Regions from separate parts of the Clostridium saccharoperbutylacetonicum N1-4(HMT) genome, predicted to be linked through region 1. Evidence: riboswitches for the same ligand, from Rfam matches in the RefSeq annotation. Region 1 holds a riboswitch; each other region holds the start of a gene.
The links. A riboswitch is a leader RNA that binds a small molecule or an ion and turns the genes downstream of it on or off. The one in region 1 is predicted to bind lysine.
Positions count from the first base shown of each region.

Region 1 (11,404 bases):
TGTGCCAGTTCAGACTATAAATAAATCATTTATTAAAAGTTTGAATTTTGCTTTAACCTTTGGAGATAACATAGAAGTTTATCATGTTAGTACAGATGAAGAAGCAACAAAAAAATTAATAGAAAAATACTCTAAATTAGGAATAGCAGCACAACTTGTAATAGAAAATGCGCCATATAGAAATGTTAATGAAAAATTACTTGCCTATGTAGAAGAAAAACATAGACAATTGAAAAAACATGAAGTAATCACAATAGTAATGCCTCAATTTATTATACATAAGTGGTGGCACCAAGCACTACATAATCAAACATCAATTTTGTTAAGAAGATCTATATTAAAGATGAGAAATGTAACAATAGTTACTGTACCATATATAATTAATGAATAGATTAATAAAATTGACAATTGTCAATTTGGAAAGAAATATAGATATCAAACGCAAGAATTAGACTTATGTGGTAACTTACCGAAATCCAATACATTTGTCTTCTGCAGGACTAGTGAAATTTTCACTGGAAGGTTCTAAACTGGAGCTTATCACCATTTTAGCGTGTTCCAGATGTAAAATCCCCAAGGAGAAAGTTCATGTTTCCAAATATAAAAGCTCCAGTGAGAAAGTTCGTGTTTCCAAATATAAAATTTGGACACTTACTTTTTGGACATTCACTTTTGGACATGCTAAAATGGAACAAGCTCCCATTAAGAACCTTCATCAGCTCAATTTCACATGCCTGCTCCAGAAAAAATGTATCGGATTTCTAGTGTAGTGTTACGATTATAATTTCTCGATAATGCATGCATATTCCATTTATAAGTTTGATTATTAAATTGGATATCTATACTCTTAGAACTTGATAATTGTTATATAAAGAAAAAGCGTAAGGTAACTTTACTAGAGTACCTTACGCTTTTTTAATTAATAAGTTAGTTTAGATCAAATGATGTGTTAGATAAAAGAGTTTCATCATTTACTTCCTTGCTAGAGTTATCAGAAGCAGAAGTATTATCATTATAAGATAAATCAACTTCGTCTAAAGGAATAACTTTAGTTTTATACTTAATTTTATACCATGCATATAAACCAACAAATAGAGGGATTCCTATATAAGAAGCAATTAACCCTTGCCAATCTACTCCGTCAGGTTTTATACATGAATAACCTTGTCCAACGATTATAATTATACACATTAATAATGCTAATATAGGACCAAAAGGATACCACATAGCTTTATATTTCAATGTACCTAAATCTTTACCTTGATGAATAAATGCTTTTCTAAATCTATAGTGACAAACAGCAATACCAACCCAAGCTATGAAGCCAGCAAGTCCAGATGCTGCAACAATCCATACATAAACTGTACTTTCAGCAAAAATTCCAGTTAAGAAACAAGCAGAAGCAACTATAGTTGTTAATATTAATGCATTTATTGGAACACCACGCTTATTAGTCTTAGCAAAAAGCTTTGGAGCCATACCTTCTTTAGCCATTGAAAAAAGCATTCTAGTTGAAGCATACATACCTGAATTACCAGCAGATAATACAGAAGTTAATATAATAGCATTCATTAAAGATGCAGCACCAGCTACACCAGCTCTCTCAAATACCATTGTGAATGGGCTTGTATCAACGCTTGCTTCAGTAAATGGTATTATTGCGCCTAAGATTATAATTGTTCCTAAATAAAATATTAATATTCTCCAAAATATAGATTTAATTGCCTTAGGAATTGTTTTTTCAGGATTTTCACTTTCACCTGCAGCAACACCTATAAGTTCAGTTCCTTGAAATGAAAAACCAGCAATTAAAAATATAGCAAAAATTGATTTTATACCGCCGTGGAAAGGACCATCTTCAACAACATAGTTATGAAATCCAATTTCACTTCCACCCATTATACCAACTATCATTAAAATACCGATAATTAAAAATACAATAACTGTAACAACTTTAATTCCTGCAAACCAGTATTCTGATTCACCATATGCTTTTGATGATAGAATATTTAAACCAACTATTATAATTAGAAACATTATACTCCAAACAAATCCACTAACATTTGGAAACCAGTATTTCATAATTAATGATCCAGCAACCATTTCTGCTGCAACTGTTATAGCCCAGTTATACCAGTAGTTCCAACCAAGTGCAAAGCCAAGAGCTGGATCTATAAATTTGGTAGCATAAGTACTGAAGGAACCAGAGATTGGCATATGTGTTGCCATTTCACCTAAACTAGTTATTAAAAAATATACCATAATTCCGATTAGACCATATGCGAGTAGTGCACCACCAGGTCCTGCTTGATTTAAAGTGTCTCCCATTGCAACGAAAATTCCTGTACCAATGGAACCGCCTAGAGCAATCATGTTTAAATGTCTTGCTTTTAGACCTCTTTTTAACTCGTTATTCTTTTCATCCATTATTCTATTTACTCTCCTTATAATAAAAATTTTATAAGTAAGCAACTAAGATAATACAAAGATTTAAACAATAAAAAAATGCCATGAAAGCACCTTCATGACATAAATACGAAAATTGCATATAAAAAAATAAATGCGTTATATCGTAATATTTCCATTGAAAATAGCTCTCCACAAAATAATTTGTGACAGTCTTATGCATATTCTACATAAGCCCAGCAAATAGTATTAAAGCAATTTACTATTTACTTCGGCGAAATTTCCTTTCGTATTACATCGGTTTGCTTGTAATAAAATAATATTACTCTTAAATTTCGCGCCTCTATCTTAGTTATCTAACTATTGATTTATATAATTATCTAATAAAATCAAAAATAAGTCAATGTTTTATAATATTTTAATATAAAAATTAAAAAAAGTGATTTTAGTTAATTTAACAGAAATGCTATTTTATTGATAGATTGTTAATGAAATTGGTGGAATGGTAATAAAATGTTTAAAAAATAAACGAAAAGCTTTTTAATTGACAATGATATAGGCGGAGGGTATAATTCAGTATAGAAATAATTGTTATTGACAATGTGGTCAGCTTTATTAAAGAGGTTGGCTTGTTTTTTTAGCAATTGAATATTGAAAGGGGACTATATTATGAAAAAAATAAGAAAAATAATTGCAGTAACTTTATGTGTTGCAACTATTTTAGCATTAAGTGGTTGTGGCGCTAAAAAGACAGGAGATGACAAAGTCCTACGTGTGGGAACAGAAGGGGCATCTGCACCATTTAACTGGACTCAAACTGATAATTCAAATAATGCAGTTCAGATTAATGGGACCAATGAATATGCAAATGGGTATGATTTAATGATTGCTCAAAAGATTGCAGATAAAATTGGGTATAAATTAGAAGTTCATAAAATGGACTTTGATGGATTAATTCCTGGTGTAAGCACTGGTAAAATAGACGTTGCAATTGCACAGATGAGTATTACAAAAGAACGTATGCAAAGTGTAGACTTTTCAGATCCATATTATAAAGCTAATATAGTAGCACTTACTAAGAAAGGAACTTCATATGAAAATGCTAAAAGTGTTGCTGATTTAAAGGGCGCTATTTGTACATCACAGTTAAGTACAGTTTGGTATGATATGTTAAAGCAAATTCCAGATGCTAAGATTCAACCTGCTATGGATACTGTACCTTCACTTATAGTTGCTTTGTCTTCAGGTAAAGTAAATGTTGTTACTATGGATAAGCCAACAGCAATGGCTGCAGTTTATTCAAATCCAGATTTAGTTATGATTACTCCAGAAGGAGACAAGGGATTTAAGGCTTCTGATGAAGATGTAAATATCGGTATTGCAATTAAAAAAGGAAATAAGGAATTGACAGATAAGATTAATAAGGCTATTTCAGAAATATCAGAAGATGATCGTAACAAAATGATGGAACAGGCTATAAAAAATCAACCATTATCAAAGTAGCAGTAAAATAATAAGGAGGTTTTTTGATTAGCCTCCTTTTTGTATTTTTACAGTAGTAAAATATTTTTGTGAGGTGGAAAATAGTATGACATCAAATTTACCAGAAGGTTTTTTTCAGTGGGTATGGTTTATATTACAGCAATATGGAGGATTGTTTCTACAAGGAGCATTATATACACTTTTAATTGCAATAATTGGTACTGTAGCAGGATGTATTATCGGTTTTTTTGTGGGAATTGTACGGACTATTGAAGTGAGCCCAGAGGATAATACAATAAAGAAAGCCCTATTAAAGTGTTTACATTTGATATTATCTGCTTATGTAGAATTCTTTAGAGGTACACCAATGATAGTGCAAGCTATGGTGATATATTATGGTGCTATGGAAGTCTTTAATATTGATATGTCTCCATTATCTGCAGGATTATTAGTTGTGTCTATTAATACAGGTGCATATATGGCAGAAACTGTGCGTGGTGGAATTGCTTCCATTGATATTGGGCAGACTGAAGGTGCAAAGGCAATTGGAATGACACATTTTCAAACCATGTTGTATATCGTGCTTCCACAAACATTGCGTAATATTATGCCACAAATAGGTAATAACTTAATTATAAATATTAAAGATACATCCGTATTAAATGTAATATCTGTAACAGAATTATTCTTTTCAGGTAAATCTGCAATTGGTACATATTACAAGTACTTTGAAGTGTTCTTTATAATATGTTTGATTTATTTTGTCATGAATCTTACTGTTTCTAGAATATTACGTTTTATAGAAAAGAAAATGGATGGTCCAGATAATTATAAGTTAGTTAAAAGTGATTATATGTCAGGAGAAATAACAGAAAATAGTTCTATTATAAAAGTGAAGGGAGGAAAACAATAATGGAAGCTTTAAAAAAATTTGATAATGTAACTCCTATCTTAGAAGTTAATCATTTAGGAAAAGCTTTTGGAAGTAATCAAGTGTTAAAAGACATTGATTTTAAAATTAAACAAGGCGATGTAGTTTGCATTATTGGTTCGTCAGGATCTGGTAAATCAACCCTTCTTAGGTGTATAAATATGTTGGAAACTCCTACTTCAGGGGAAATATTACATGATAAAGAAAATATATTAAATAAACGTAAGGAAATAACTAGTTATAGAGCAAAAGTTGGGATGGTATTTCAACAATTTAATCTTTTTAACAATATGAATGTAATTGAAAATTGTATGATTGGAGTTACCAAGGTATTAAAAAAGGATAAGGAATATGCAAAGAACATTTCATTGAAATATCTAGAAAAAGTAGGTATGGCACCTTACATTAATGCTAAGCCTCATCAACTTTCAGGAGGACAAAAACAGCGTGTAGCTATTGCTCGTGCATTAGCTATGGAACCAGAAGTGTTATTATTCGATGAGCCAACAAGTGCATTAGACCCTGAAATGGTTGGAGAAGTTTTAGCAGTTATGCGTGAACTTGCTAAAGAAGGTATGACAATGATTATAGTTACTCATGAAATGGCATTTGCTAGAGATGTTTCAACTAGGACAGTATTTATGGAAAAAGGGGTCATAATTGAAGATGATATACCACAAGTTATATTTAATAATCCAAAGCATACACGTACTCGTGAATTTTTATCAAGATTTATGGAACAATGATGGTTTTCATATCATTGATTGTACATGTATTTAAATAAGATAAAAAGCAATACTATCTATAAAAAATAAAAGAGCGTTATGCTCTTTTATTTTTTATAGATAATTTAATATTCAAATTTTTAATATAAATTTGGTTATGGTTTATTAAAGTTAATAGTTATCTTCACAATTTCACTATTGCTTCCAGTTCTTATAGGAGGTCCCCAAGTGCCGTAACCTGAACTGACAATTAAATTGAAGTTATCTTTTTTTAGAAGACCATAAGCATCTTCATATATTGCATTAATTATCAGATTACCAGGGAAGAGTTGTCCTTTATGTGTGTGACCTGAAAGTTGTAAATCTATATTTTCAGCCTCTGCTTCTTCTAATTTATCTGGTCTATGATTTAAGACTATCATAGGAAGAGATTTATCAGTATCTTTTAATATTTCATTAAGAGGAGCTGTATTATTATGTCCAGAATTTCCACCTTGTCCTTGATCACTTCGTCCAATTATGTAAAAACTATCAGCAATTTTTATCGATTGGTCCTGTAAGTATTTAATATTAGCATCTTCGAAATAGGTGATAGTATCTGTTAAATTACCAGCTCCATATTCATGATTTCCTGTAATGGCATAAACTCCATATTTTGATTTTATGTTTTTAAATTCATCTCTTGAGTATTCTTTTAATTCAGTAGTAGTACTATCATCAAATATATCTCCGCAAAATACTACAACGTCAGGCTTTAATGCATTTATTGAGTTAACCATTTGAGAAATTCCATTCTTTCTTACTCCTATACCAATGTGAACATCAGACAGCATAACTACATTTAAGGAATTAAGACTTCCAGCATTTTTGTTTATATTCACTTTGTAATTTGTTACAACTTTATGCTGACAATTCCAAGCACCAAATGTGAGGATAATTAAAATTGTTATAAATACTGAAATTCCATTACAATATATTTTTTTTAATCTTTTCTTTATTGTGATTTTAAAATTTATTTTTTTAATAATGAATTTTAATAAATCCACAAGAGGCAATATTAGAATTGAGTAGAAAAAGAACCCAAGATAAATTGCACCAATTATTTTTGAAGTCTCTGTGATAAAATTATCTGTTGATGAAATACCACGAAGTATATTGCTAAAAATGAAGGATAATGCAATACTCCAATAGATTATCCAATAGACTATATGTTTAATTCTATCATTAATATCTATTCCAATTCCTTCAATTGCAAATTTCACTTTTCTTCCAATGTAATATGAAAGCAGTACAAAGGCCATAAGTACTACTAAAACAATTAGAATTGTCATTATTATTTATTTCACCGCCCTATTATTATATCTGCGTATATGCTTTATATTTAATATACTTGTCCAATATCCATTCTAATTATTAATGTTCAATTATAAATTGTCAATTAGTCACTAAAGCTCAAAGGAGAAAGTTCATGTATATGCTGTTGATTTAGTAAAGCATTTATTAAAAATTATGCCTTCATTAAACAAAATTAATAATTAGTTCTAATGAAGGCAGTGAATTTATTCTAAATTTAATTTATTTTTTAATATATAGTTAGGTATTATAAAATAAGCAATTAAGAAAAGTAAATTATATAGAATGCCAAGCAATAACATCATATGAACTGGGTAAGGTGAATGTATATTATGCAATAGTGTACTTAAGTTTGTATATGAGGCAGCTGTTCCTAAAAGTTGTGTAATTATTCCAGAGATGATACTTAAAGCTATAAAAGCACAAAAGGATAACAATATTCTGTGTTTGCTAAATAAGTGCCCAATTGATATAGAAGAGTAAATCATAGCAATTGATGATGACATTGATAATAAAGCTAGAACAATAAATTCAACAATAAATGCAAATACATGTACTCCAATTTCAGCAGAAATTTCAGAAAAAGCTTTAGAAATTTCAGAGAAGAAGTCACCAAAAACAGTAGGATTAAATGCCATTATAATAATTGAAAGTATTGCAACTAAACCACCAATTATATTCCAAAAAACTGCAATTGAAAGCTTGCTTGCGATATTAGTTGTTGTACTTACAGGCAGTGTGTTCATTAAATATCCTTCATCTCCAAGTAAGTTCTTATAAAATCTTTGTATGATTATAAATAGAGTTACTATAACAACTGCAGCCATAGTACAGCCGTAGGCAAATATGCTTAAAATAAAAGGTAGTGCCCCCCAACCTTCGAGTTTTTCTGATAAACCAGTACCTATAAAGAATTTAATTATAGTAGCCAATACTAATAATGCAATGTAAAGTGGAATAAGGGTTCTACCAGTTGCTTTTATTTCATATTTCATTAATTTTCCTAACATCTAAAAACCTCCCTAAATAGAGCATCAACACTCTTTCCTTCATTTTCTCGAATTTCATCAACACTTTTGCTTAAGAATATTTTTCCATAAGATATAAATACAACATCATCTAATATTCTTTCTATATCTGAAATTAAATGTGTACAAATAATAATTGTAGCATTTTCATTGTAGTTAGATATTATTGTATTTAAAATGTAATCTCTAGCAGCAGGGTCAACACCAGCTATAGGTTCGTCTAGTAAGTAAAGATCTGCTTCTCTGCTCATGACTAAAATAAGTTGAACTTTTTCTTTAGTACCTTTTGACATAGTTTTTAGTTTATCGTTAGGATTAATATTTAATTTTTCAAGCATGCTATATGCTTTTTCTGAGTTAAAGTTATCATAAAAATCTTGGAAGAAATTTATTATATCAGAAACTTTCATCCAATCATTTAAATAAGTTCTTTCAGGAAGATATGATACAATTTTTTTTGTTTCAATTCCAGGCTTATTTCCAGCTATAAGGATTTCTCCGCTTGATGGAGTTAACAAGCCATTTGCAATTTTTATTAGTGTACTTTTTCCACTTCCATTAGGTCCTAAAAGACCAACAATTCTGCCACGATTAATTGTTAAATCTATACCTTTTAATGCTTCTTTATTAGAATATGTCTTTATTAAATTTCTACATTCTAAAATAGGGCTATTATCCATGCTGAAATTTTCATTAGAAATATTGGTATTAGCTTCATTAGAATCATGCAATATTTTATTGTAATCATTATTCATTATTTCATCTCCTTGGATATAATTGTAATAAGTTCTATTGTTTCTTGGTTTGTATAACCGATTTTTCTCATGTTATATAGAAATTTTTCAATTTGTTCTTGAGCCAAATTATTTCTAATATCTTTAATCATTTCAATATCCTCCGTTATAAATCTACCACTTGTTCTTTGACTAAATACTAATCCAGTACGCTCTAATTCTGTTAATGCTTTTTGCATTGTATTTGGATTAACAGCTGCGTCACCTGCCATATCTCTTACAGATGGTAATTTTTCACCAGCCTTATATATGCCTGAAACAATTCTGAGCTGAATTTGTTCCATAAGCTGCATATAAATTGGCCTATCATCACTAAAATTCCATGACATAATCTCACTCCTTAAATTATATAAATTGTATTATTGCATTATTGTACTAAGTTGTTAATACAATAATACAATTATTAAAAGATCATGTCAATACCTAATCTTTTATTTTAAGTGAAAATTTTAGCATATTTCATTTAAATATATTAAGATAGATTAATAAAACTCGATAATAAACTATGAGAATGTAGAGTGTATAAAGTTTTTTAGAATGTTTTTTATTATATGAATGAAAAGGGGTAGAGTGTTATGATAAGAATATTAGATGGCAATACGTTGGATATGGATGCATTGGAAATAAAGGATATAATTGATATTGATCTACTGCAAAAATTTCAAGATGATTTTGCTTTTGCAATGAATTGTGCCAGTGTAACTGTAGATAAAGATGGGACTCCAGTAACAAAACCAAGTTCTTATACAAGATTTTGTGATGGATTTATACATACAACTAAAAAAGGTGATGATAGATGTGCAGCATCTCATAAGAGAATGGGAGAAGAAGCTGCTAGAACAGGTAAACCATATATAGGACCATGTCACGCTGGGCTTGTTGATTTTGCTGCGCCAATTATTGTAGAAGGAAAATTAATTGGTACAGTTTTAGGAGGACAAATGGTGACTGAAAGTCCTAAAGAAAGTAATGTTCTTCAAATTGCTAGAGAAATTGATGTGGATGGAAATGGACTTGTAGGGGCTTCAAGAGAAGTTAGTGTAGTTGATTTAAAGCATATAGAAAAAGGAGCAAGCGTATTACATATTGTAGTAAATGCCTTAGCTAAAAATGGATTTAATGGTCTTGAATTAGACTTAATATCAAAAAAATTATCCAATAATTTTATGCAAGTATCTGCAACAATAGAAGAACTTTCAGCTTCAGCAAATAATATTTCATCACAACAAGAGGAATTAAATAGTGAAATTAGTCATGTCGGAGAAATAACAGAACAAATTAATAACATACTTGATGCAATAAAGAATATAGCAGCTCAAACTAAGATGTTAGGTCTTAATGCATCGATTGAAGCTGCCAAGGCAGGAGAAGTTGGAAAAGGATTTTCTGTTGTTGCAACAGAAATAAAAAATTTAGCAGAGACTTCAAAGGAAACAGCAAAAAGTATTTCTGATTTAACAAATAAAATAAAAGAATCAGTTGATGGAACTGTAAAAAATGCAAAGATAACTTTAGATACAACTAAGGAGCAATCTAGAGCAATGGAAGCCGTTTCAGCAACTATTCAAGATTCAGTATTTGTTGTAGATCAATTAAGTAATATGACAGAAAATTTAAAATAGAATAAGTTTAGTAAAAAGACTATCTCTAATTAATTTTGGAGATAGTTTTTTGTTTTTTACAGCAATAGTAATAATAATTTTCTCAATAAGTTGAAGATGAGATTTTGTATGATATAATTATGTGTATATACACGTGTAATAAATATTAAGAAGAGGTGTAAAATGACGAGTGATTTATCAGAAGAAATATTAAGATTAAAGAAAGAAAAAAATGCAATTATTTTGGCTCATTATTATCAACCAGGAATTATTCAAGAGTTGGCAGATTATGTTGGAGATTCTTATTACTTAAGTGAAGTTGCGAGAGATTGCAGTGAAGAGGTGGTAATGTTTTGTGGAGTAAGATTTATGGCAGAAAGTGCAAAAATATTATCACCTAATAAAAGAATTTTGATGCCTTGCCCTAGTGCTGGCTGTTCTATGGCAGATATGGCAAGTGGAAAAGCTTTATTAGAATTAAAAGAAAAATATCCAGAAGCATTTGTTGTATGCTATATTAATTCAACATATAACGTTAAAGCGCACTGTGATGTAGCAGTAACATCTTCAAGTGCGTTAAAAATATTAAAAAATATTCAGAGCAAGCAAATAATGTTTTTACCAGATAAAAATTTGGGAGAATATATTTCTGAATTTTTTCCAGAAAAAGAGTTTATCTTGTGGGATGGATTTTGTAGGTGTCATAATAAAATAAGCAAGAAAGATATATTAAAGGTAAAAGAGGAACATAAAGAAGCAAAAGTTTTAGTTCATCCAGAATGTCCAAAAGAAATTAGAGATATGGCTGATTATGTTGGAAGTACGAGTGGAATAATAGATTATGCAACCAAAGATAAAGGAAGTAAATTCATTATAGGAACCGAAGAAGGTATTTTACATGAACTTAAAAAGAAAAATCCCACTAAAAACTTTTTTATCCCAGGGGATAAGATATGCTGTCAAGACATGAAGATGACAACCCTTGAAAATCTCTATGATGCACTATTAAATATGAATAATGAAATAACTTTAGATGAGGAGATTAGATTAAAGGCTCTAAAATCCTTAGAAAATATGCATAAAT
Region 1 is NC_020291.1:953,385-964,788, forward strand. Features, by position in the region: gene CSPA_RS04220 (APC family permease) at 1-391, shown strand, start outside; gene CSPA_RS04225 (amino acid permease) at 928-2,427, opposite strand; lysine riboswitch at 2,584-2,760, opposite strand; gene CSPA_RS04230 (transporter substrate-binding domain-containing protein) at 3,076-3,909, shown strand; gene CSPA_RS04235 (amino acid ABC transporter permease) at 3,995-4,801, shown strand; gene CSPA_RS04240 (amino acid ABC transporter ATP-binding protein) at 4,801-5,565, shown strand; gene CSPA_RS04245 (metallophosphoesterase) at 5,700-6,875, opposite strand; gene CSPA_RS04250 (hypothetical protein) at 7,104-7,907, opposite strand; gene CSPA_RS04255 (ABC transporter ATP-binding protein) at 7,901-8,605, opposite strand; gene CSPA_RS04260 (GntR family transcriptional regulator) at 8,680-9,048, opposite strand; gene CSPA_RS04265 (PocR ligand-binding domain-containing protein) at 9,295-10,341, shown strand; gene nadA (quinolinate synthase NadA) at 10,504-11,404, shown strand, end outside.

Region 2 (11,404 bases), 1.1 Mb from region 1:
ATTAATTGCAACTGATGTTGCTGCTAGAGGTATTGATGTTGAGGGAGTAACTCATGTATTTAACTATGATTTACCTCAAGATGTTGAATCTTATGTTCATAGAATAGGTAGAACTGGTAGAGCAAACAAGAGTGGTACTGCGTACTCATTAGTAACTCCAAAAGATTTTGCAATGCTTAAGCAAATTCAAAATGTTACAAAGAGTCAAATTACTCAAAAACCTGTTCCAACTGCTGAAGAAATCAACAATAAGAAATTCAAAAACATGGTTTCCGAAGTTGAAAAAACTATTGAAGCTGGTGAACTTACAAAGTTTATCCCAAGTGCAATAGAATTAACTGAAGCTCATGATCCAGTATCAATTATTGCAGCTTTAATGAAAATTAAATTCCAATCTGAAAGTGTATTTGACTATAGTGCAAATAAGCTTGATGCACCTAAGAAAGAAGATGTACGTTTATTTTTCTCTGTCGGCAAACGAGATGGATTAACTCCAAAGGTATTGATTAATTACATTAAAGACATGACAAGAATTAGTGCTTCTGCAATTGGTCAAATAGACCTTATGGAAAACTTCTCATTTGTAACAGTTGATGAAACTGTAGCTGCCAAAATAATAAATAAATGTCCTGGCGGAAAGATCAACAAAAAGAAAGTTAATGTTGAAGTAGCCAATAAGCGTAAGAAATAATTATAAGTTAATTAATTATTCTTACATAAGGGAAGATTATTTTTAGGAATTCTCCTAGGTTTATCCTCCCTTTTTTTGTTGTTCTTTTTTAATATCTTCACTTATTACATTTCTAATTTCTATCCACAATATTTTATTTATTTATCCACATATCTGCTTAGTTATCTACATTATCTTCATAAAAATTCACATCTACAACGCCATCTAGTGCATACTTTTTTGGCATTCTAATACTAAGAATTCCATTATCAATATTCTTAAGTATTTGGCTTGTCTCTATATCTTCAATATTTTCAAATTTCTTATTGTATGACTTTTTTACAAGCACCTTACTTGTTAATATCCCAATTCCTCTATTCACTAATTCAGACCTATTTAAATTTATTTCTAATATTCCTGGATCATATCTTATACTTAATTCTCTAAGGTCAATCCCTTTTAAATTGATATTTAATAGGTACATATCCTCATATTGCTCCAATTCAATAAAATCATTATTTTCATCTTCTTTTCTTTCATAAATTCCTTCTTCCAAATTCCCATTATCAGTATTTTGAAATTCGCTAATATCTATATTCTCTAGAACAGAACTCATAATATCACTAATTTTTTGCAGATTATTTAAGTTAAAGGTGTCACCTATTCTAAATGAAAAAATTTTAAACATACTTTCCTCCTCATATTTATGGATTTCTAGTTACAAGATAAAAAGCTTCTAATACCTATATAGTATTTATAATTTTTCAATTTGTTTAAACTATTTATTCCATAAATAGAGTTGATTTGCCGAAGAAAAGTCGTCTTTAACCTTCAACTTCATTTCTTAAAGCTGCTTAGTTTTTCTTTATATTTCTTTATTTGAACTCTTGTATCCTCAATTTCTTTATAATCTAAATTTCCTCTTCCCAATCTATCAGAAAGTGAAACTAGTACTATTTCATTAATATTAACATCTTTTAACATGTCACCAATATTTTGAAACTTCATATCTTTAGTAACAAATAAGCTTTGCATATGCCATCTTACAAGACCTCGTACCTCTTCAATAAATGCCTCATCTTCATTAAAATGTTCTAAGAACTTTACAGTCATATCAGCTCCAACAATATCATGATTATAAGAGGTTAATCTTCCTTTTCTAAGCTTAGTAGTTGGCTTTTTCCCTATATCATGTAATAGAAGTGACCACATAAATACACGCTTATCTCTGCTTTTTTCTCTATACTTTGCACCTTCATCAACTACCATCATTGTATGAATAAAGACATTTCCTTCAGGATGATATTTGGGATTCTGATCAACCTCCTGCAAATCTTTAATCATTGAAAAAGGATAATTATCTAGCAAGTGATTTTTTAAAGCTTCTTCTAAATAATTAGATGGTTTATTATCATTTAATAAATTTTGTTCAATCTCTAAAAAAATTTCTTTATCATTCATTAAAATCATCCCCCTTTTATTATCTGTATTCAAACCTAATACTAGTATTTCAAATATTTTAATTCTTAATCATGAAAATATCTTTTTTATTTTTGAATATATTTAAACTCTAAACCACATTCCACATAAAATAATCTGCTTCACAGGACTATATGTTTCTGCTAATTTTAAAATTTTTCCTAAACTTTAACTTAATTATAGCTCCTAAAAACGAAAAAACAGTAGATAATTTTGCTTAACACAATATTATCTACTGTTTAATTATAGTATATATTTAAATTTTAACCTTCCAAGAATTAAAGAGCTGAATTTCCTCTTTCTCCAGTTCTAATTCTTACACATTCTGCTATATCCACAACGAAAATTTTTCCGTCACCAACTTCACCGGTTCTAGCAATTTTAGTGATTAATTCTATAACGTCTTCCACTTTCTCATCTTCAACCACTATTTTAACTTCTATTTTAGGTAATACATTAGTTACTATCTCAGTACCTCTGTGATATTCTTTCCATCCACGTTGTTGACCACAACCCATAACTTGGCTTATAGTTACACCATTTATATTATTATTTTTTAATGCTTCTTTAATATCCTCAAGTTTTGAAGGTCTTATAATTGCTTCTATTCTTTTCATAATTATTTCCTCCCTAATCATCCATTATAATATAAATATATGTTGTCTTATTGAGTCTTTATCTAAAAATTATACCATAAATTATTTTAAAATGAATTCTTTATTACAACATATATTATATTATTAATTTATATTCATATGCCCTGACTAGTCTAATCCATTAAATGCTGGGTAAGCAGTTTCACCGTGTTCAGCTACATCAAGGCCATCAGCTTCTTCTGAACTTTCAACTCTAATGCTCATAAATAATTTCATAACTTTTAGTATTATAAATGTCATTATACCTGCAAATAATACTGTTATTACAATAGCTTCAACTTGGGCAATTAAAAGATGCACATCTCCAAAGAACAATCCATCCCATTTAGCTACAGAGTTAATTGCTGTTTGTCCAAATAGTCCAGTTGCAATTCCTCCCCATACTCCTCCAATTCCATGACATCCAAAAGCATCAAGAGCATCATCGTAACCAAATTTTGATTTTACTGCTCCCATGAAGAAGTAACAAATTGGAGATACTATAGCTCCTATTATAATTGAGCTCCAAAGTGGTACAAACCCTGCACCAGGTGTAATTGCAACTAAGCCTACAACTGCTCCTGTTACTGCACCAAGTACTGTTGGTTTTCCATGTTTAACTTTTTCAATTAACATCCATGAAAGCATTGCTGTTGCTGCTGCAGTATTTGTTGTCATGAAAGCATGCACTGCTAATTCATTAGCTGCTAATGCACTTCCTGCATTAAATCCAAACCATCCAAACCAAAGTAATGCTGCTCCAAGAACTACAAAAGGAATATTGTGTGGTTTATAAGACATCATACCATATCCACGTCTCTTACCTAACATAATACAAGCTACAAGGCCTGAAACTCCTGAACTAATATGAACAACATCTCCACCAGCGAAATCAACAGCTCCTAAAGCTCCTATTATTCCACCACCCCATACCATATGAGCTAATGGATAATATACTAATAGCGACCACAATCCTATAAAAATAAATAATGCTGAAAATTTCATTCTTCCAGTTAAAGATCCAGTTATAAGTGCTGGAGTTATAATTGCAAACATCATTTGAAAAGCTGCAAAAAGCATATGAGGTATAGTTGGCGCATATGCAGAAGGCGCTCCTGCTACACCATTGAATCCAAAGAAATTAAGTCCCCCTACTATTCCACCAATATCATCACCAAAAGACATTGAGTAGCCTACTAATACCCACATTACAGAAGCTAATCCACAAATAAACATTGAAGACATTAGTGTATTTAAAACATTTTTCCTACGAACCATTCCTCCATAAAAGAATGCAAGACCTGGCGTCATTAAAAGTACAAGTGCTGAACAAAGTATAACAAAACTGATATCACCTGAATTAATTTCCATAAATATTCCTCCTTAATATATAAATACTAAACCAAAAATTATAAATTCAAATTACTTATTTTTTCTTTTTTTAAATAAATGTTAGCCCTAGGTAACTGCGCGCTCGTTCCCTAATACAACAATTATAAAATCTGCTTCATTATTACATTATTTGAAATAATAATGTAAAATAAAAAGGTGTTTGATCCGCATACTTAGCAGTACGCTTATCAAACACCATTGTTCTTATTTCATAGTATATAAGGCGAATTAACTTTTGTCAACAATTTTTTCATATTAATTTCAATTTTGTTTAATTTCTAATCAAAATTGTTTATAGTACTAATTATCATCTTCTTTATATGCTTATGCTTATTAGGCATGTCGTCTTCAGTATTGATTAATTGAATTAAATTAGTCAAATCACGAAGTTTACTCACTTTATACCAGTTATCACTAAGCTTGTAATCTGAATTATTATTATATTCTTCTTTAAACACATTAATTAGACTTTTATTGAAATATTCTTCATATCTAAAAAACTGCCCTATATCAGCAATAGGGTGTCCTGCCATTACAAATTCCCAATCTAAAACTCCAGATAAATGTCCATTTTCTATCAAAATATTAGTACCTTGAAAGTCGCCATGCACTAATCTAATATCCTTATCCAATTCCAATAAAATTTCATCATTTTGTTTTACTAATCGACAAATTTTATTTACAATGTCTTTACCCAATCTCTTTTTTGCCATATCCCCCATTAAAATTTCATACCACTTTATAAGTGGAGGAAAGTTGTCTATTACATGTAAATTTTTATCTAAAAATCCGACCTTATCAAATTTATAGCTGTGTATTTTTGCTAGCGTTCTTGCAACACTTTTAACAAAGCCGTCTTCTAATTTATATCCATCACTTACGACTTTACCCAAAGTCTGTCCATTCATATATTCATAGATTGCATATTCCCTATTTTCAATTAGTTCATCTCTACTAATCTTATATATTTTAGGAACTGGTATAGCTTTATTTTCTTTCAACATAGTCAATAATTTAATTTCTCTCATATAATTTTGTTCCATAGGAAAAAATATTTTCAAAAGATATTTTTTATTAATATTATTAGTTGAAATAATATAATTTGTGGTTCTACATCCCTCATCAACTGGTGTTATATTTACAATATTATTTTCTTGTAATATACCTTCAAATAGTTTACTGACTATATTCTCATCAATCTCTAAAAATGGGAATGTTCTCTCCCAATCATATTCCATAAATTATACCTCGCTACTCTAAATATATTAATTAGTTCCTATGCTTCTAATTGTTCTAAATAATCATAAGCTTTCTCTATTGCCTCTGTTTTAGTTTCATATATATGACTTACTCCAAGTTGAACTGCAAAGCCCATTCGATGTAATACCTTCATTGGCTGCTCTTGTACGTGGGTTAAACAAAGCTTTATATTATTCGCATCACAATGTTTAAGTAATCTGGTTAATGCATCTATTGCAGAAGCATCTATCGCATGGGTATGTCTCATATCCAAAATTACAACCCCAACAGAAGCTTCAATTTCTTTTATCTTACAAATAAATTCTTGTGCAACTCCAAAAAACATTGGACCATTTACTTGATATACTCGTATTCTTCCATCTGTTTTTTCTAATATTGCAGTTGTTTCTTCATCAAAAACTTTTTCCTCTACTAAATCTCTGATTTGTGTAGTATCTGATATTCTCTTCATAAATAAAAATGCTGTCATGACCATTCCAATACCTATAGCAACTACTAAATCAAATATAACAGTTCCTATAAATGTAACTAATAATACAATAACATCACTTTTAGGTGCTTTTAATAAGCCTTTAAAAGCTCTCCATTGTGACATATTATATGATACAACTGCTAATATTGCAGCAAGCACAGTCATTGGTACCATTTTAGCAAGAGGCATTAAAATTAACATAGTAATTAATAATGTTATAGCATGTACCATTCCTGCTATAGGACTTCTTCCTCCTGTTCTTACGTTAGCAGCAGTTCTTGCTATAGCACCTGTAGCAGGTATTCCGCCAAATAATCCTGATGTAATATTAGCTATCCCTTGCGCCACAAGTTCCATATTAGAATCATGAGTATCTCCAATCATTCCGTCTGCTACTACTGCTGACAGCAATGATTCTAAAGCAGCTAAAATAGCAATTGTCATGGCAGGACTGAATAATTTATTTATTACACTCATGCTAAGCTGTGGCAACACAGGCGCTGATATTGTTGATGAAATATCTTGAAATCTGCTTCCTATTGTATCTACTGGGAAATCTAACAGCTTTACAGCAAGAGTTGCTAAAATTAATGCAATCATAGATCCTGGTATAGTTTTATTAATCTTAGGCCAAACAATTATTATAATAACAGAAATTATTCCAATTGCTAGAGAATATATATTTAGTGTTCCCATATTAGAAAAATAACTGTTCCATTTTGCAAAAAACTCTGCTGGTACATTATCAATTTTTAAACCTAAAAAATCTTTAACTTGTGTTGACATTAATGTTACAGCTATACCTGCTGTAAATCCTATAGTTATTGTTTGAGGTATATACTTAATCAGCGAACCAAACTTTAATAATCCCATTATTATCATTATAATTCCAGCCATTATTGTCGCGGTGATGAGTCCATTTAATCCATATTCCTGAATTATAGAATAAATTATAACAACAAAGGCTCCTGTAGGTCCTCCTATTTGAACTCTACTTCCTCCCAAAAATGAAATAATAAATCCCGCGAAAATAGCAGTTATGAGTCCTTTTTCTGGTGATACACCAGAAGATATTCCAAGTGCTATTGATAATGGTATTGCTATTATAGCTACAATAACACCTGCAATAATATCCTTCATAACTTGTTCTTTAGTAATTTCCCCGTTCTTAATCATAGAAAAGAACTTAGGCATCATTTTTAATCACATCCTTATTCAATTGTTCAAATTTTATATTACTCCTAATCAATATAGTAGTCAAAGCAAAATATTCATTTTTTTGACAATAGGAGTACATTTATGACAATTAAATATAGGATTAACTTTTATATTTCTATTAACTATTTATAACATTATCTAATTTAATTTTTAATTCATCAGTAATATTTACTAATGGAAGCCTAACTTCATCTGAATCTATAAGACCTAACTTTTTCAAACAATATTTCACTGGTGTTGGATTAGGTTCTGCAAATAATAGAGGAATCATATTCTGTAATGATTTCCACTTTTCCAGTGCTTCTTGATGATTATTCGCTCTAATCAAATTGTACACTTCAATAAATTCTTTAGTCTTTAAATGAGCAGAAGACATGATTCCACCTTGTCCTCCCATTGTAAGTGTTGTATAAAAAAGTGCATCTTCGCCTGTTAATATAGAAAAATCCTTTGGTGGATTTAATAATAATTCAATTGTTTGTTTTATATTTCCTGAACAATCTTTTATTGCAACTATATTTTTAAGTTCTGCCAGCCTTTCTACAGTTTCATTTTCAATATTAGTTCCAGTCCTGTAAGGTATATTATATAGTATTATATCTAAATCAGTTGCTTCAGATATACATTTAAAATGTTCGTAAATTCCTCTCTGATTAGGTCTTGAATAATATGGAGCTACAGATAATATACCATTAACTTTGTGCTTTTCCACCACTTTTAATTTACTTACTACCTCACTAGTATTGTTTCCTCCCAATCCAACATATATTGGTACTCTATTATTACAATACTCTAGAGTTTTAGTTAAAACTTCATCATATTCATTTGGTAGAATTGTAGGACATTCACCTGTTGTTGCCAATGGCATAATTCCTGTTACACCTTCTTCAATATAGTGATCAATCATCCTTTTATAAGATTTCAAATCTACTTGTCCATCTTTAAATGGTGTTATTAGTGGCACTAGTACGCCTTCAATTTTCATAATATTACACTCCTCAAATTAGTTTTTAACAAAAGAAAAACCGTTAGCAGGTACTAACGGGCAGAGTTAATCATATAAAGCTTTATTTAAAATCAAAATACAACAATAAATAATAATTTCATTATTATTCTAAATTTGACTAAATCCTTGTTAGCTCTCCACTTTCGTGACAGTCATACATATATTTTATGCATACCCAGAAATAAATTTTTGCATAATTTAAATCTTCGGCCATATTACCTTTCCTTATTAATCAATGTTTGCCAACTCATAATAAGTACTAATTATATATAGCACCTCTACCTAAGGTTTCTGTTATTAAATTACAATAATTATAACATTTAATTAGATTGTTGTAAATGAAACGCTTTTACAGAACGACTGAATATATAATTAAATTGCCTATTAATACTTATAATAAAAAAGATATATTATTTCATTTTCTTATACACTATTTTAATATTTTCTAAAATACTAATTTATTACTTATCTTATAGTCTTTCAATTAACCTTACTTATCTTTATAAATATATTATTATAATTTTTTTGCATAGTATATAGTTAAAAATGCTATAAAAGTTGCAAAAATGCTATTAGAAAACTATATTCCATATCTAATATATAAATAAATTAATCTTTACATAATCAAATATTAATTTATATTTTAAATTTTATACACACATATCCACATAAACAAGAAATAATCCACAAAGAAATTAAATTTATTGTGGATTATTTTTCTATTATGTTAATAATTATATGAACTTTATCTCTTAAATTGCTTTTTAAAACAATTTAAGAATAGAAATAAAAAAAGACAGTTATTACAACTATCTTTTTAACTTACCTCGCAACGTCCTACTCTGCCACACAGTCTCCCATGCAGTACCATCGGCGCTATAGACCTTAACTTTCCTGTTCGGAATGGGAAGGAGTGTTACCTCTATGCCATCATCACGAGATCTTATACAGTTAACAGTTTATGCCCTTTAGGGTATCCTGTGGACAATTCATAGTTAACAATTTTGCTGGATATTCCTTTGGAATATCTTTTTTGAAAGATTTGTTCTTTCAAAATTGCACATAGTTTTTTAATGTATTTTTACAACTTAACTTATTGGTCAAGCCCTCGACCTATTAGTATCAGTCAGCTAAATATGTTACCACACTTACACCTCTGACCTATCAACCTTGTAGTCTTCAAGGGGTCTTACTAGCTTATGCTATGGGAAATCTCATCTTGAGGGGGGCTTCACACTTAGATGCTTTCAGCGTTTATCCCTTCCCGACTTAGCTACCCAGCTATGCTTCTGGCGAAACAACTGGTACACCATAGGTCAGTCCATCCCGGTCCTCTCGTACTAAGGACAGCTCCTCTCAAATTTCCTACGCCCGCGACGGATAGGGACCGAACTGTCTCACGACGTTCTGAACCCAGCTCGCGTGCCGCTTTAATGGGCGAACAGCCCAACCCTTGGGACCTACTTCAGCCCCAGGATGCGACGAGCCGACATCGAGGTGCCAAACCTCCCCGTCGATGTGAACTCTTGGGGGAGATCAGCCTGTTATCCCCGAGGTAGCTTTTATCCGTTGAGCGATGGCCCTCCCACGAGGTACCACCGGATCACTAAGCCCGACTTTCGTCCCTGCTCCACTTGTAGGTGTCGCAGTCAGGCTCCCTTCTGCCTTTGCACTCTTCGAACGATTTCCGACCGTTCTGAGGGAACCTTTGGGCGCCTCCGTTACATTTTAGGAGGCGACCGCCCCAGTCAAACTGCCCACCTAACAATGTCCTGTCACCAGTTTCATGGCATCCAGTTAGAACTTCAATACTATCAGGGTGGTATCCCAACAACGACTCCACTAAAGCTGACGCCCTAGTTTCCCAGTCTCCCACCTATCCTGTACAGACAATACCGAAATTCAATGCTAAGCTACAGTAAAGCTCTACGGGGTCTTTCCGTCCAATCGCGGGTAGCGAGCATCTTCACTCGCACTACAACTTCGCCGGATTTGCAGTTGAGACAGTGCACAAGTCATTACGCCATTCGTGCGGGTCAGAACTTACCTGACAAGGAATTTCGCTACCTTAGGACCGTTATAGTTACGGCCGCCGTTTACTGGGGCTTAAGTTCATACCTTCGCATTACTGCTAAGTATTCCCCTTAACCTTCCAGCACCGGGCAGGCGTCAGCCCCTATACATCAGCTTTCGCTTTAGCAGAGACCTGTGTTTTTGTTAAACAGTTGCTTGTGCCTATTCTCTGCGACCTGCTTTCGCAGGCACCCCTTCTCCCGAAGTTACGGGGTCAATTTGCCTAGTTCCTTAACTGCAATTCTTCCGTCGGCCTTAGGATTCTCTCCTCATCTACCTGTGTCGGTTTGCGGTACGGGCACTACTTCTCTCTCTAGATGCTTTTCTTGGAAGCATGGAATCAGATACTTCGGTTCCGTAGAACCTTCCCCATCACGCCTCAGAATTGTTGGAACGGATTTGCCAATCCCAACTTCCTAAACGCTTAGACTAGCATCCAATAGCTAGCACATCCTATCCTTCTCCGTCACACCCTCGATATTAACGATGATAGTGGTATTGGAATATCAACCAATTGTCCATCGACTACGCCTTTCGGCCTCGCCTTAGGTCCCGACTAACCCTGAGAAGACAAACTTTACTCAGGAAACCTTAGATATTCGGCCTGTAGGATTCTCACCTACATCTCGCTACTAATGCCAACATTCTCACTCGTAATCAGTCCACCGCTCCTTTCGGTACGACTTCAGCCCGATTACGACGCTCCTCTACCGCTCACGTATAAACGTGAACCCGTAGCTTCGGTGGTAAGTTTGAGCCCCGGACATTTTCGGCGCAGGATCTCTTGACTAGTGAGCTATTACGCACTCTTTTAATGAGTGGCTGCTTCTAAGCCAACATCCTAGTTGTCTTAGAAATCCCACATCCTTTTCCACTTAACTTACACTTTGGGACCTTAGCTGACGATCTGGGCTGTTTCCCTTTTGACCATGGAACTTATCTTTCACAGTCTGACTGCCGGACTGATAGTATATGGCATTCGGAGTTTGATAAGGTTCGGTAAGCGCTATGCCCCCTAGCCTATTCAGTGCTCTACCTCCACTACTCACATTTTCCGACGCTAGCCCTAAAGCTATTTCGAGGAGAACCAGCTATATCCGAGTTCGATTGGAATTTCTCCGCTATCCACAGCTCATCCCATGCTTTTTCAACAGCAACGTGGTTCGGTCCTCCACGAGGTTTTACCCTCGCTTCAACCT
Region 2 is NC_020291.1:6,425,197-6,436,600, forward strand. Features, by position in the region: gene CSPA_RS27910 (DEAD/DEAH box helicase) at 1-691, shown strand, start outside; gene CSPA_RS27915 (Hsp20/alpha crystallin family protein) at 849-1,358, opposite strand; gene CSPA_RS27920 (HD domain-containing protein) at 1,508-2,131, opposite strand; gene CSPA_RS27925 (P-II family nitrogen regulator) at 2,428-2,766, opposite strand; gene CSPA_RS27930 (ammonium transporter) at 2,914-4,155, opposite strand; gene CSPA_RS27935 (phosphotransferase family protein) at 4,455-5,414, opposite strand; gene CSPA_RS27940 (SulP family inorganic anion transporter) at 5,453-7,105, opposite strand; gene dapA (4-hydroxy-tetrahydrodipicolinate synthase) at 7,245-8,111, opposite strand; lysine riboswitch at 8,255-8,421, opposite strand; rRNA gene rrf (5S ribosomal RNA) at 8,957-9,073, opposite strand; rRNA gene CSPA_RS27955 (23S ribosomal RNA) at 9,229-11,404, opposite strand, start outside.
Region 2: linked by a shared signal. The riboswitch ahead of dapA (4-hydroxy-tetrahydrodipicolinate synthase) and the one ahead of CSPA_RS04225 (amino acid permease) in region 1 are both predicted to bind lysine.

Region 3 (11,404 bases), 1.4 Mb from region 1:
TGAGGCTTTGGCAAAAGATAGTGATAGATTAGCAGATGAAGGAAAAACGCCTATGTATGTGACCATTAATGGTTCATTAAAAGGAATAGTAGCAGTTGCAGATACTGTTAAAGCAAACAGTAAAGCTGCAATAGAAGCTCTTCATAATATGGGTATAAAAGTGGCTATGATAACAGGTGATAATAAGAAAACAGCGGATGCAATAGCTAAACAAGTTGGAATTGATATTGTTTTGGCAGAAGTGTTACCAGAAGACAAAGCAAATGAAGTTAAAAAGCTTCAAATAGGTGAAAATAAAGTTGCTATGGTTGGTGATGGAATAAATGATGCGCCAGCACTTGCACAAGCGGATGTTGGAATTGCAATAGGTTCAGGGACTGATGTAGCAATAGAATCAGCTGATATAGTACTTATGAAAAGCGATTTAATGGATGTTATTACTGCAATTAAATTAAGTAAAGCCACCATTAGAAATATAAAACAAAATCTGTTTTGGGCATTTGGTTACAATGTATTAGGTATTCCAGTAGCAATGGGAATTCTCCATATATTTGGAGGACCACTATTAAATCCAATGATAGCAGCTGCAGCAATGAGTTTAAGTTCAGTATCGGTACTTACAAATGCACTAAGACTTAGACGTTTTACAGTTTACAGGTAACAATTCACAGTTCGCAGTTGAAGGTGGAAATTCCTAACGGAATTTCTGAATATATATTCAGAAAAGCCTCTGGCTTTTCTTCCTAAACTGTAAACTGAAATTATGTCCTAACTTTAAACTATGTGCCATCAGCAGGAATTGTGACCTAACTGTAAGCTATAAATTGTGCACGGTAACTTAAATAGGGCACTAACTGTAAATTGTAAACTGAATAAAGGGGGTGATTAAATGAAGAAGAAAATACTAATCGAAGGAATGAGCTGTGGACATTGTGTAGCTCATGTTAAGGAAGCATTAGAAAATTTAGATAAGGTAACTTCAGTGGAAGTAAGCCTTGAAAATAAGTGTGCAATAGTAGAAACATCAAATAGTAATGAAGAAATAAAGGCAGCTATTGAAGAAGAAGGATATGATGTAGTTAGTATAGAAGAATAAATCATTGATTTAATGCTTTAAAGTTTATTTTATAAAAAAATGTTGGTAGTTTACCAACATTTTTTTGTGCATTTAATATATAGATATCTATTTAAGAGTTTAACTTATAGATGGAATATGTATACACTCTTGAGAAATTAAAATTACAACTTTACACTAGAAATATGATACATTTTTTCTGGAGCAGGCATGTGAAATTGAGCTGTTGAAGGTTGTTAATGGGGGCTTGTTTCATTTACAGATTGTCTAAAAGTGAATGTCCAAATTTTATATTTGGAAACATGAACTTTCTCCTTGGGGATTTTATATCTGGAACACGCTGAAATGACGACAAGCCCACATTTAGAACCTTCCAGCAAAAATTTCACTAGTCCTGCGGAAGATAACTGTATCATATTTCGGTGATTGTTGCATAAGTCTATTTCTTGATTTGGATATCTATATAAATTAAAGTCTATGGATTTATATAGATTGAGCTATTTTATTGAAGGCATAGTCTAATGTACTTTCAAGGTTTGCGTTGTTTTTACCTGCACCTTGAGCTTGGAAGGGGCTTCCACCACCTTTACCGTCAATAAGAGATATTGCATCTTTTAGTAAATCGTTCATTTTAACTTCTTTAATATCTTTTGAGCAGGCAAAGATAAGATTAACTTTTTCTTCTGATTGTACGGCCATTAAAGCAATTGTACGTTCATTTTCAATTAGCTTTGAAGTGAGATTGCTTACATATTTTAAGTTCTCGCCAACAAAGATTTTTTTTATGACTCTAATATCATTTAGTTTAGCCGCATCCTCAAGCATTTCTTTTTCTTGATATTTAGCTAACAAAATATTAAGACTTTTATTCATTTCATTAGTAGTACGAAGACTTTCATTTAAATTTTTAATACCATTTATAGCCTCACTTTCATTACAGCTTAAATATCTGCAGATGGAATTTTGAAATTCATCTTTTTTGAAGGAATCAGAAACAGCACGTTCACCAGCTAAAAATTCTATTCTTGTTCCATCTTTATGTTTTTCAAATCTTTTAATCTTAATTAGCCTTAAGTCAAGAGTTGATGCAGGATGAAGTCCACAACATGCATTTATATCAAAATCTCCTATTTTTACAACTCTAATATCTTCTTGCGTGTTAGGAAGAGCACGTCTAAGTGTTAATTTTTTTAATTCAGCTTTAGTTGGAACAAAAGATTCTACAGGTATAGCATCGCCAATAATTTTATTTGCAAGCTTTTCTGCTTCTCGTACTTGTTCCTCGGATAAAATGCCGTAAATATCAACGGTGCTTATATCAGAACCTAAATGGATTGCAAAAGTATTGGAGTTAAAAAGATTAAAGAAGGCACCTGATAAAACATGTTGCCCTAAATGCTGATGCATACCATCAGTTCTTCTATTCCAATCAATCATACATTTCACTTTATGGATTTTAATAGGTTTCTTTTCAAGAACGTGGTATACTATGTCGTCTTTTTCGTATACATCAATAATTTTTTCATTCTCTAAAGATCCAAGATCACAATTCTGTCCTCCTCCACCTGGGAAAAATGCTGTTTTATCTAATATAACGTGAAATTTGTTATCAATTTCTTTTATATCAACGATTTCAGCAGTAAATTCTTTAAGATATTGGTTATCATAATAAATTTTTTCCATATGTAAGTTACCCTCCTAAGATACTCTTATATCTAAAATTCAGTTATCAAATTTATAATAATACAAATTTTCAGATGAATTTAGAAATCAAATAATATTATTATAACATATATTCTAATTGACAATTTACATTGCCAACAATTGGATTTTTATAAGAAAGAAAACACCTTATATATAAAATAATAATTTAAATATATATCTAAGGATAAAAAAATTACATCTACAAATACTATTTTTAAATTACAGGAAAAGGTGGTTAATTGATGGATGTAATGTTTTATTTAACATTCAATTTTATATTATATTCTTTTTTAGGATGGTTAATAGAAGAAGTATATAGTTTTGCAATTACAAAAACTTTTAAGAAGGAAGGTTTTTTAATAGGTCCATTTAAGCCTATGTATGGTATAGCATTTACAATTTTAGTTATATGTAATGAAATACTTGAAATTCAAGGTGGATCTTTGATATTATTATATTTCCTAATACCAACAACTGTTGAATATATAAGTGGATATATTTTGAAGCATATTTTTAAAAAAGTTTATTGGGATTATTCAAAGTATAAATATAATATTTATGGATATATAACTCTTAGTTTTTCAGTATGTTGGATGATTCTTTGTTATATAGGGATTAATTTTTTTCATCCAGTAGTACATGAGCTATATTTATTAGCAGAGAAAAGTTTATATATTGTATTATATACATCTTTACTACTAATAATATTTGATTTGATTTTAACAATGCAAGATTATAAAAAAATATTGTTTAATAGAAAAAATATTAAAGATTAAAGAATATCTTATTTTTAATTGCTTTGATTATTATTAGATGATATATTTAAAATATATAAATAGAAAAAAATGTAATTATTATTAATAAATTCATATTTTTTTGTTTATTAGAAAATATGAATTTATTTTTGATGGAAATTATATAATTATATTAGCATTTATTTTTCGCGTGAAAATTTCTTTACAATTTAGTGAAGATTGTGCGTAAAGTATAGTTAATTTGTAATCTGTGAATAAGTTTGTGGACAAAGTGTATATTATATTTATGAAAATATACGTTAAAGCTAGTAAGTATGGGCATTGTTCATAGTGTTGATAAGTATGTTTTGAATGTGGATAACTTTTGATAAAGGTATTATAAATTACTATTGAACTAAGTTTTTGTGATTGAATTTTTATAGTAATATTTTTATAAGATAATTATAAAGGTTTTATTAATAATAAACATACTTGTGGATAAAAACTGTGGATAATGTGGATAAACAAAATTTAACTTTCAGAATGAGGATAAAAGAGTATAATATAATAAGTTATTATATAGTGATTTTAATTTTAAGCTCTAAAAATTGATGTGGAGGGGATATAATCTATGACAACATATAAAGAAGCTAAATTTATTCCACAAATAAAAGGTACTCTTAGAAATCATGTCATTGAAGTTCCAGCTGTTATAAGAAATTGTGGTGGAATTAATATTTTTGGAAAAAGAATAAAGTCATTACTTTTTACTACAGATGTAGCATTAATAAGAAATAGTAATGCAGATGCAATAATTGCAGTATATCCTTTTACACCACAGCCAATAATAACACAAGCATTAGTAATGTCAGCTGACGTTCCAGTTTTTTGTGGCGTCGGTGGAGGAATTACTCAAGGGAAAAGAGTTGTTAATTTAGCAATGGATGCGGAATTTAAAGGGGCCATGGGCGTTGTTGTAAATGCTCCAACTAGCAATGAAGTTGTTAAGAAGATAAGAGCAACTATAGATATACCTGTAATAGTAACTGTAATTTCAGAAGATGAAGATATTGCAAAAAGAATAGAAGCTGGAGCAACTATATTGAATGTTTCAGGCGGTAAAAATACAGTCAATATAGTAAAAAATATCAGAAAAAGGTTTCCTGAATTCCCTATAATAGCTACTGGTGGACCTACAGAGGAGTCCATAAGTAAAACAATACAAGCAGGGGCAAATGCCATTACTTATACCCCCCCATCTTCAGCAAGTATTATGGGAGATCTTATGGATGAATATAGAAAAGAATAGGAAACTATTTTGACTAGCAAAAAAATGTTGATTTAACTTCAATTTATGGTATCATATTTGTAATAGTTTAATAAGATAATAAGGAACAAGGATCAATGTTTAATTATCAATGATGGATTTATTATTGATAATCGAAAATTGCCAAATGTTATTGACCTGGGGTAGAGGAGCTGTAATAAAGAGTAAGTATAAGGAGCTTGCAAGCTAAGATTTATACTAAAAGGTATTATGGCCGAAGGAATAAATTATAATGCATTAATTTATTTCTGGGTATTCATAGAATATGTGGATAACTGTCACGTAAGTGTTGAGCTACACGGTACTTTTTTCAGTTTATAATTTATAAAAGGTGAAGGATTATCTATTATAGATATTAAATATTTATAATGTATCTTTTTTTGTAAATTGATAATCGATGAAAATATGTGCGTATTATATAGCGTGAAAATTTACCACTCGTCACAGAAATATTCTGTGGCGTTTGTTGTTTTCATGGATATTTAGTAAAGTTTTCTTTAATTACAAGCTTTTAATCACAATTGTGATTTGCAAACTGTAAATTGTAATTTGTGTATTATATTAAATTGGGGGTTAAGCAAATGAAATTATTTGGAACAATGAAAACACAGGATAACCAACTAGTTGTTGGTGGTGTAAATGCTAAGGCTTTAGTAAAAGAATATGGAAGTCCACTTTATGTATTTGATGAAGCATTAATAAGAGATTATTGCAGAGATTATAGAAAATACTTTAAATGTGAAGAAAATAATAATAGAGTAGCTTTTGCTGGTAAGGCTTTTTTAACAGTTCAAATGTGTAAATTATTAAGAGAAGAGAACATGTCATTAGACGTTGTCTCTGGGGGCGAATTATATACGGCGTATAAGGCAGAGTTTCCACTTGAAAAAGTAATGTTTCATGGGAATAATAAAACTATAGATGAAATTGAGTTAGGGGTTAAGTTAGGTGTTGGTAATTTTGTTGTGGACAACTATTATGAGATGGAAACATTAAATAATATAGCTAAAGTGTATGATAAAGTTCAAAATATTTATTTAAGAATAACACCAGGAATTGAGGCTCATACTCATGAATATATTAAAACTGGACAAATAGATTCTAAATTTGGCTTTGCGCCAGTTGGAACTGTTATAGAAGATGCTATTAAAAAAGCAATAAGTTTGGAAAATATAAATCTAACAGGAATACACTGTCACATAGGGTCACAAATTTTTGATTTAGAACCATATGAAGATGCTGTAGAGATAATGCTTGAACTTGTGAGAAATACTAAAGAAAACTTAGGATATCTTATTGAAGAGGTAGATTTTGGTGGCGGCTTTGGAATATATTATACAGAGGAAGATGAACCAAAGACAACAGAAGAGTATTGTAGCGTTATAATTAACAAGGTTGATGAAGTTTGTGCAAGAACTGGTCAAGAAAGACCAATACTTACAATAGAACCGGGAAGAAGTATTGTAGCTAATGCGGGGCTTACATTATATACTGTGGGTTCAGTCAAAGAAATTCCTAGCGTAAGAAAATATGTTTCAGTTGATGGAGGAATGACTGATAACATAAGACCAGCTCTTTATAATGCTCAATATGAGTGTCTTCTAGCAAATAGGGTTACAGATGTTAATGAGGAAGTTGTAACTATTGCAGGAAAGTGTTGTGAATCTGGAGATATATTACTGGAGAATGTGAAGCTTCCTAAAGTTGAAAGTGGAGATATTTTAGCTATTATGACAACTGGAGCTTATGGATATTCTATGTCAAGTAATTATAATAGAATACCAAAACCTGCAGTAGTAATGGTTAAGGATAATGAAGCGAGATTAATTTGCAGAAGGGAATCTTACGAAGATTTATTAAAAAACGATGTTATATAAATAGTCAAGTAAATTAAAGTACTAACTTACAATGCACAATCCCAAATAAGCAATTTGGGATTGTGCATTTGTCATTAGTTATGAGTTTTGGTGGGGATTATGTATCATAAACTAAAAATGTACTAGGTATCCTAAAAAATTAATAAGTTGTAAATATTTTAGACAATAAAGTATGATATACTAAAATGGTATGATAAAATATAAAATAAACCTATGTTTTAATTAAATTTTATAAGAAAGCAAAGGTTTTTAGCTTAATTGAAAATTGAGCATTGACAGTTGAAGTATAAATCTTTTATGGAGGTAGCACAGTGGCAGAAAATAATGAAAATCAAATAGAAGAAGCTAATAAAACTAAGAAAAAATCAAAATTAAAAGAGTGGATAATAGATTTATCTGTTGTTGCTTGTATAATACTTTTAATATGGAATTTTGTGGGTTATGGTGTTTGGATTACTAGCGGATCTATGTTGCCAACCTTACAGATCAAAGATAGATTAATCGTATCAAGGGTACATGATACTAAGAGTTTACAAGAAGGGGAGATAGTTTTATTTAAAAATGATGAATTCCCAGGAGAAATTTTAATAAAAAGATTAATAGGTCTTCCAGGTGATAAAATAGATATAAAAGAAGGTATTGTGTATAGGAATGGTGAAAAACTACAAGAAGATTATGTTAAAAATAATGAAATAATCAACAAATCATTTCAAGTACCAGAAAATAAATATTTTTTCTTAGGAGATAATAGAGCAAATTCAAATGACTCAAGACACTGGATAAATCCTTATGTAGATGCATCATATATAGAAGGAAAGGCAATATTGAGGTATTATCCAATAAATAAGTTTGAAGTGTTTAAATAAGAAGGAGAACATCTAATGAAAGAAACTATAGAAACAGATTTATCAAAAAAAGGATTAATGTCAAAACTAATAGGTAAAGGAAGCTTTTTTAGAGAATGGATAATTCCAATTGTTGCGGCTATAGGAATTGCGTGTTTAATAAATAAGTTTTTAGTGTATAATGTTTATATACCTAGTGAATCAATGGTTCCAACTTTAAATGTTGGTGATAAATTAATGGTAACAAGAGTTTATGATACAAGTAACATAAAAAGAGGAGATATAATTGTATTTTACTCAGATGAATTAAGCGAAGTACTTATAAAGAGAGCAATAGGACTTCCAGGAGATCATATTGAAATACATAATGGTATAGTTAATATTAATGGCCAAGATATTAAGGAAAATTATGTTAAAAATAATGAGATTTATAATGGTACATTTGATGTACCACAAAATAAATTCTTCTTTTTAGGGGATAACAGAAATCGATCTAATGATGCTAGAAAGTGGGCTAATCCATATATAGATGCTTCAAAGATTCAAGGAAAAGCTCAAATTAAATTTTATCCATTTAATGAGTTTGGAAGTTTATACTCTACTAAATAATTCCATAGAAAATTTTAAATTTCGCTGATATTTGACAATTAATTATGTTAACATATGTAAAAATATAATACTGCTTTACAAATTGATAATTGACAATTGAAATTAACTACTCGTGGGATAAAAGGATTGGTTAACTAATCTTAGAATTAATTTATATTATGAAAAGAGGATGTTACATGAGTGAAAAGTATATAATAGATAGAGTAGAAGGCACTTTTGCAATTGTTGAGAATGAAGCTGGGGAAATGCAGGAAATACCTTTAAAGAATATAAAAGGTGAGTTCAAAGAAGGCGATATTTTAGTTAAAGTGAATGAATATTTTGAAATAGATGTAATATCTACATTGAAAAGAAAGTCACAAATCAAAAGTGATATGGAAGATATGTGGAGAGAATAATCTAATCTTTAAGTATTATTGTAAATAACAAATTGTATAAGAGAAGGTGATTAGATGATAGATAACAATAAAAATAATAAAAAAAATAACAAAGATAAAAATTCATTTATAGTAGCAATTACTTACTTTATAATAGCAATTGCATTTGTTATGGCATTTAACTATGCAAGAGATTCAGTTACAAATAAGGCAATTACATATAATGAGTTTATGCAGCTTTTACAAGACAAGGAAATTTCTAAGGTTGTTATAACAAGTGACAATTTATTAATCACACCAAGTGAAAATAATCAAGAATATAAGGGAAAAACATTATATACAGCCAATATAGCTGATGAAAATTTAATTTCAGCACTAAGAGCGGCCAATGTTGATTTTTATGGTCAAAGTCCTAGTAAAGAAGCTCCTATAATGAACTTTGTACTTACATGGATATTACCTTTAGTTCTAATATTCTTTATGTGGAAATTCTTGTTCTCCAAAATGGGCGGAGGTGGAGGCGGTGTCATGGGCATCGGCAAAAATAACGCCAAGGTTTATATGGAAAGTGAAATAAAAGTAACTTTTGATGATGTTGCAGGACAAGAAGAAGCTAAAGAATCATTAAAAGAAGTAATAGATTTCTTAAATGGGCCAACAAAATATACTGAAATTGGAGCTAAATTACCTAAAGGAGTTTTACTTGTAGGACCTCCAGGAACAGGAAAGACACTTATAGCTAAAGCTGTAGCAGGAGAAGCTAAAGTACCATTCTTCTCACTATCAGGTTCAAGTTTTGTTGAAATGTTTGTTGGAGTTGGAGCATCAAGAGTTAGAGAGTTATTTAAGGATGCAGTAGCAAAGGCACCATGTATCATATTTATAGATGAAATAGATGCAATTGGTAAAAGTAGAGATAATCAAATGCAAAGTAATGATGAAAGAGAACAAACTTTAAATCAATTACTATCTGAAATGGATGGGTTTGATTCATCAAAGGGTATAGTTATCCTTGGAGCTACAAATAGACCTGAGATACTTGACAAGGCGCTTTTAAGACCAGGTAGATTTGATAGAAGAGTTATTGTTGATAGACCAGAATTTAAGGGAAGAGAAGCAATACTAAATGTTCATTCTAAAAATGTGCATTTAGGTGAAGATGTTAATTTAGCTGAGATAGCTAGAAGTACTCCAGGCGCTGTTGGAGCTGATCTTGCAAATATCATAAATGAAGCGGCCTTAAGAGCAGTAAGAAGAGGCAGAAAAACAGTGCTTCAAGAAGACTTAAGAGAATCAGTTGAAGTTGTAATAGCAGGAAAAGAAAAGAAGGATGTAATTCTTTCACCAAAAGAAAGAGAAATAGTATCTTATCATGAAGTAGGGCATGCACTTGCAGCTGCAATACTTAAAACAGACCCAGTACATAAAATAACAATAGTTCCTAGAACAATGGGTTCATTAGGATATACTATGTATACTGAGGAAGAGGATAAAAAGTTCCTACCATCAAAAGAATATTTTATAAATAGAATAGTTTCTATTCTTGCAGGAAGAGCAGCTGAAGAAGTATTCTTTAATATAGTTACAGCAGGAGCATCTGATGATATTAAGAAAGCTACATCAATTGCAAGAAGTATGGTTTCTATGTATGGAATGTCAGAAAGATTTGATATGGTTGCATTAGAATCCATAGAAAATAGATATTTAGATGGAAGAGCAGTTAAGAATTGTAGTGAAGAAACAGCTACATTAATAGATGAGGAAACTTTAAAAATAATAAGAGCTTCTCATGAAAAGGCAAAACAAATATTAACTGAAAACAAAGAATTGGTAGAGAAAATAGCTAATACGCTTTTAGAAAAAGAAACTATATTTAGTGAAGAATTCTTAGAAATAGTTTATGAGAAATATCCAGAAATGAAGGAAGAAAGAGAAAAAGAAAAGTCTGAAAATGAAAAAAGAAGAAAAGAAATAGAAGAGAAAAGAGCTAAGAAGCATTCTTTAGATGTTATTATAGATGATAAAGATAATACTTCTGAAAAAAAGAGTGAGGTTACAGGTGATTTATTGGAAAGTAATTCATTAAATAACCATGAAGAACAAGAACAACAAGAAATAAAATCAGAATACAACAATACAGAAAATGAAGATAAGAATATATAAAATTTATTAGAAAATACTAATAATGAATGCACAATGGGGGAAGATGAACAAAAAATTTCTAATCCGTCATTGTGCATTTTAATGTTGACAATATGCAATTAAAAATGCAAAATAGAGAAACCAATATTAATCAAAACTTATCCAAATTAGATACATATTTATTCCAGCGGACTAATGAAATTTTCGCTGGATGGGTTCTAAGTGGAAGGTTGCCCCATTTCTGCATGTTCCTAAAGTAAATTTATGACAAGCAGAGAATGGAACAACCTTCCACTAAGCACCATCACAGCTTAATTTCATATGCCGCTTGCACAAATATGTATTTAATTTCTAGTATAGTGTTACGATTATAATTTATCAATAATGCATGTATATTCGATTTATAAGTTTGATTATTAATTAGGATAACCATAATAACCAAAAACTAATAATGAATAACCAGTTGTTAACTCAAAGCTAACTTAACTGTTAACTAACTGTCAACTCTAAACTCATAATTCTTAACTTTAAACTAACTGTTGACTCATAACTAATTTTAAGTTCCGTATTGCATAAATGATCCGTATTGCAGCATAGCTGCTCTATTTATAGGTGCATAGCTGCTCTTTTTATAGGTGTAACTCATAACTGAACTAAAGGGGGATAAATTTTGAATAAACAAGTGGATTTTTTACAAGAAGAAAGTAAATTAAC
Region 3 is NC_020291.1:6,098,735-6,110,138, reverse strand. Features, by position in the region: gene CSPA_RS26610 (heavy metal translocating P-type ATPase) at 1-661, shown strand, start outside; gene CSPA_RS26605 (heavy-metal-associated domain-containing protein) at 890-1,096, shown strand; gene CSPA_RS26600 (alanyl-tRNA editing protein) at 1,559-2,758, opposite strand; gene CSPA_RS26595 (putative ABC transporter permease) at 3,022-3,555, shown strand; gene CSPA_RS26590 (beta/alpha barrel domain-containing protein) at 4,145-4,822, shown strand; lysine riboswitch at 4,977-5,145, shown strand; gene lysA (diaminopimelate decarboxylase) at 5,422-6,717, shown strand; gene lepB (signal peptidase I) at 7,029-7,583, shown strand; gene lepB (signal peptidase I) at 7,599-8,171, shown strand; gene CSPA_RS26570 (DUF3006 domain-containing protein) at 8,348-8,569, shown strand; gene ftsH (ATP-dependent zinc metalloprotease FtsH) at 8,624-10,711, shown strand; gene helD (RNA polymerase recycling motor HelD) at 11,361-11,404, shown strand, end outside.
Region 3: linked by a shared signal. The riboswitch ahead of lysA (diaminopimelate decarboxylase) and the one ahead of CSPA_RS04225 (amino acid permease) in region 1 are both predicted to bind lysine.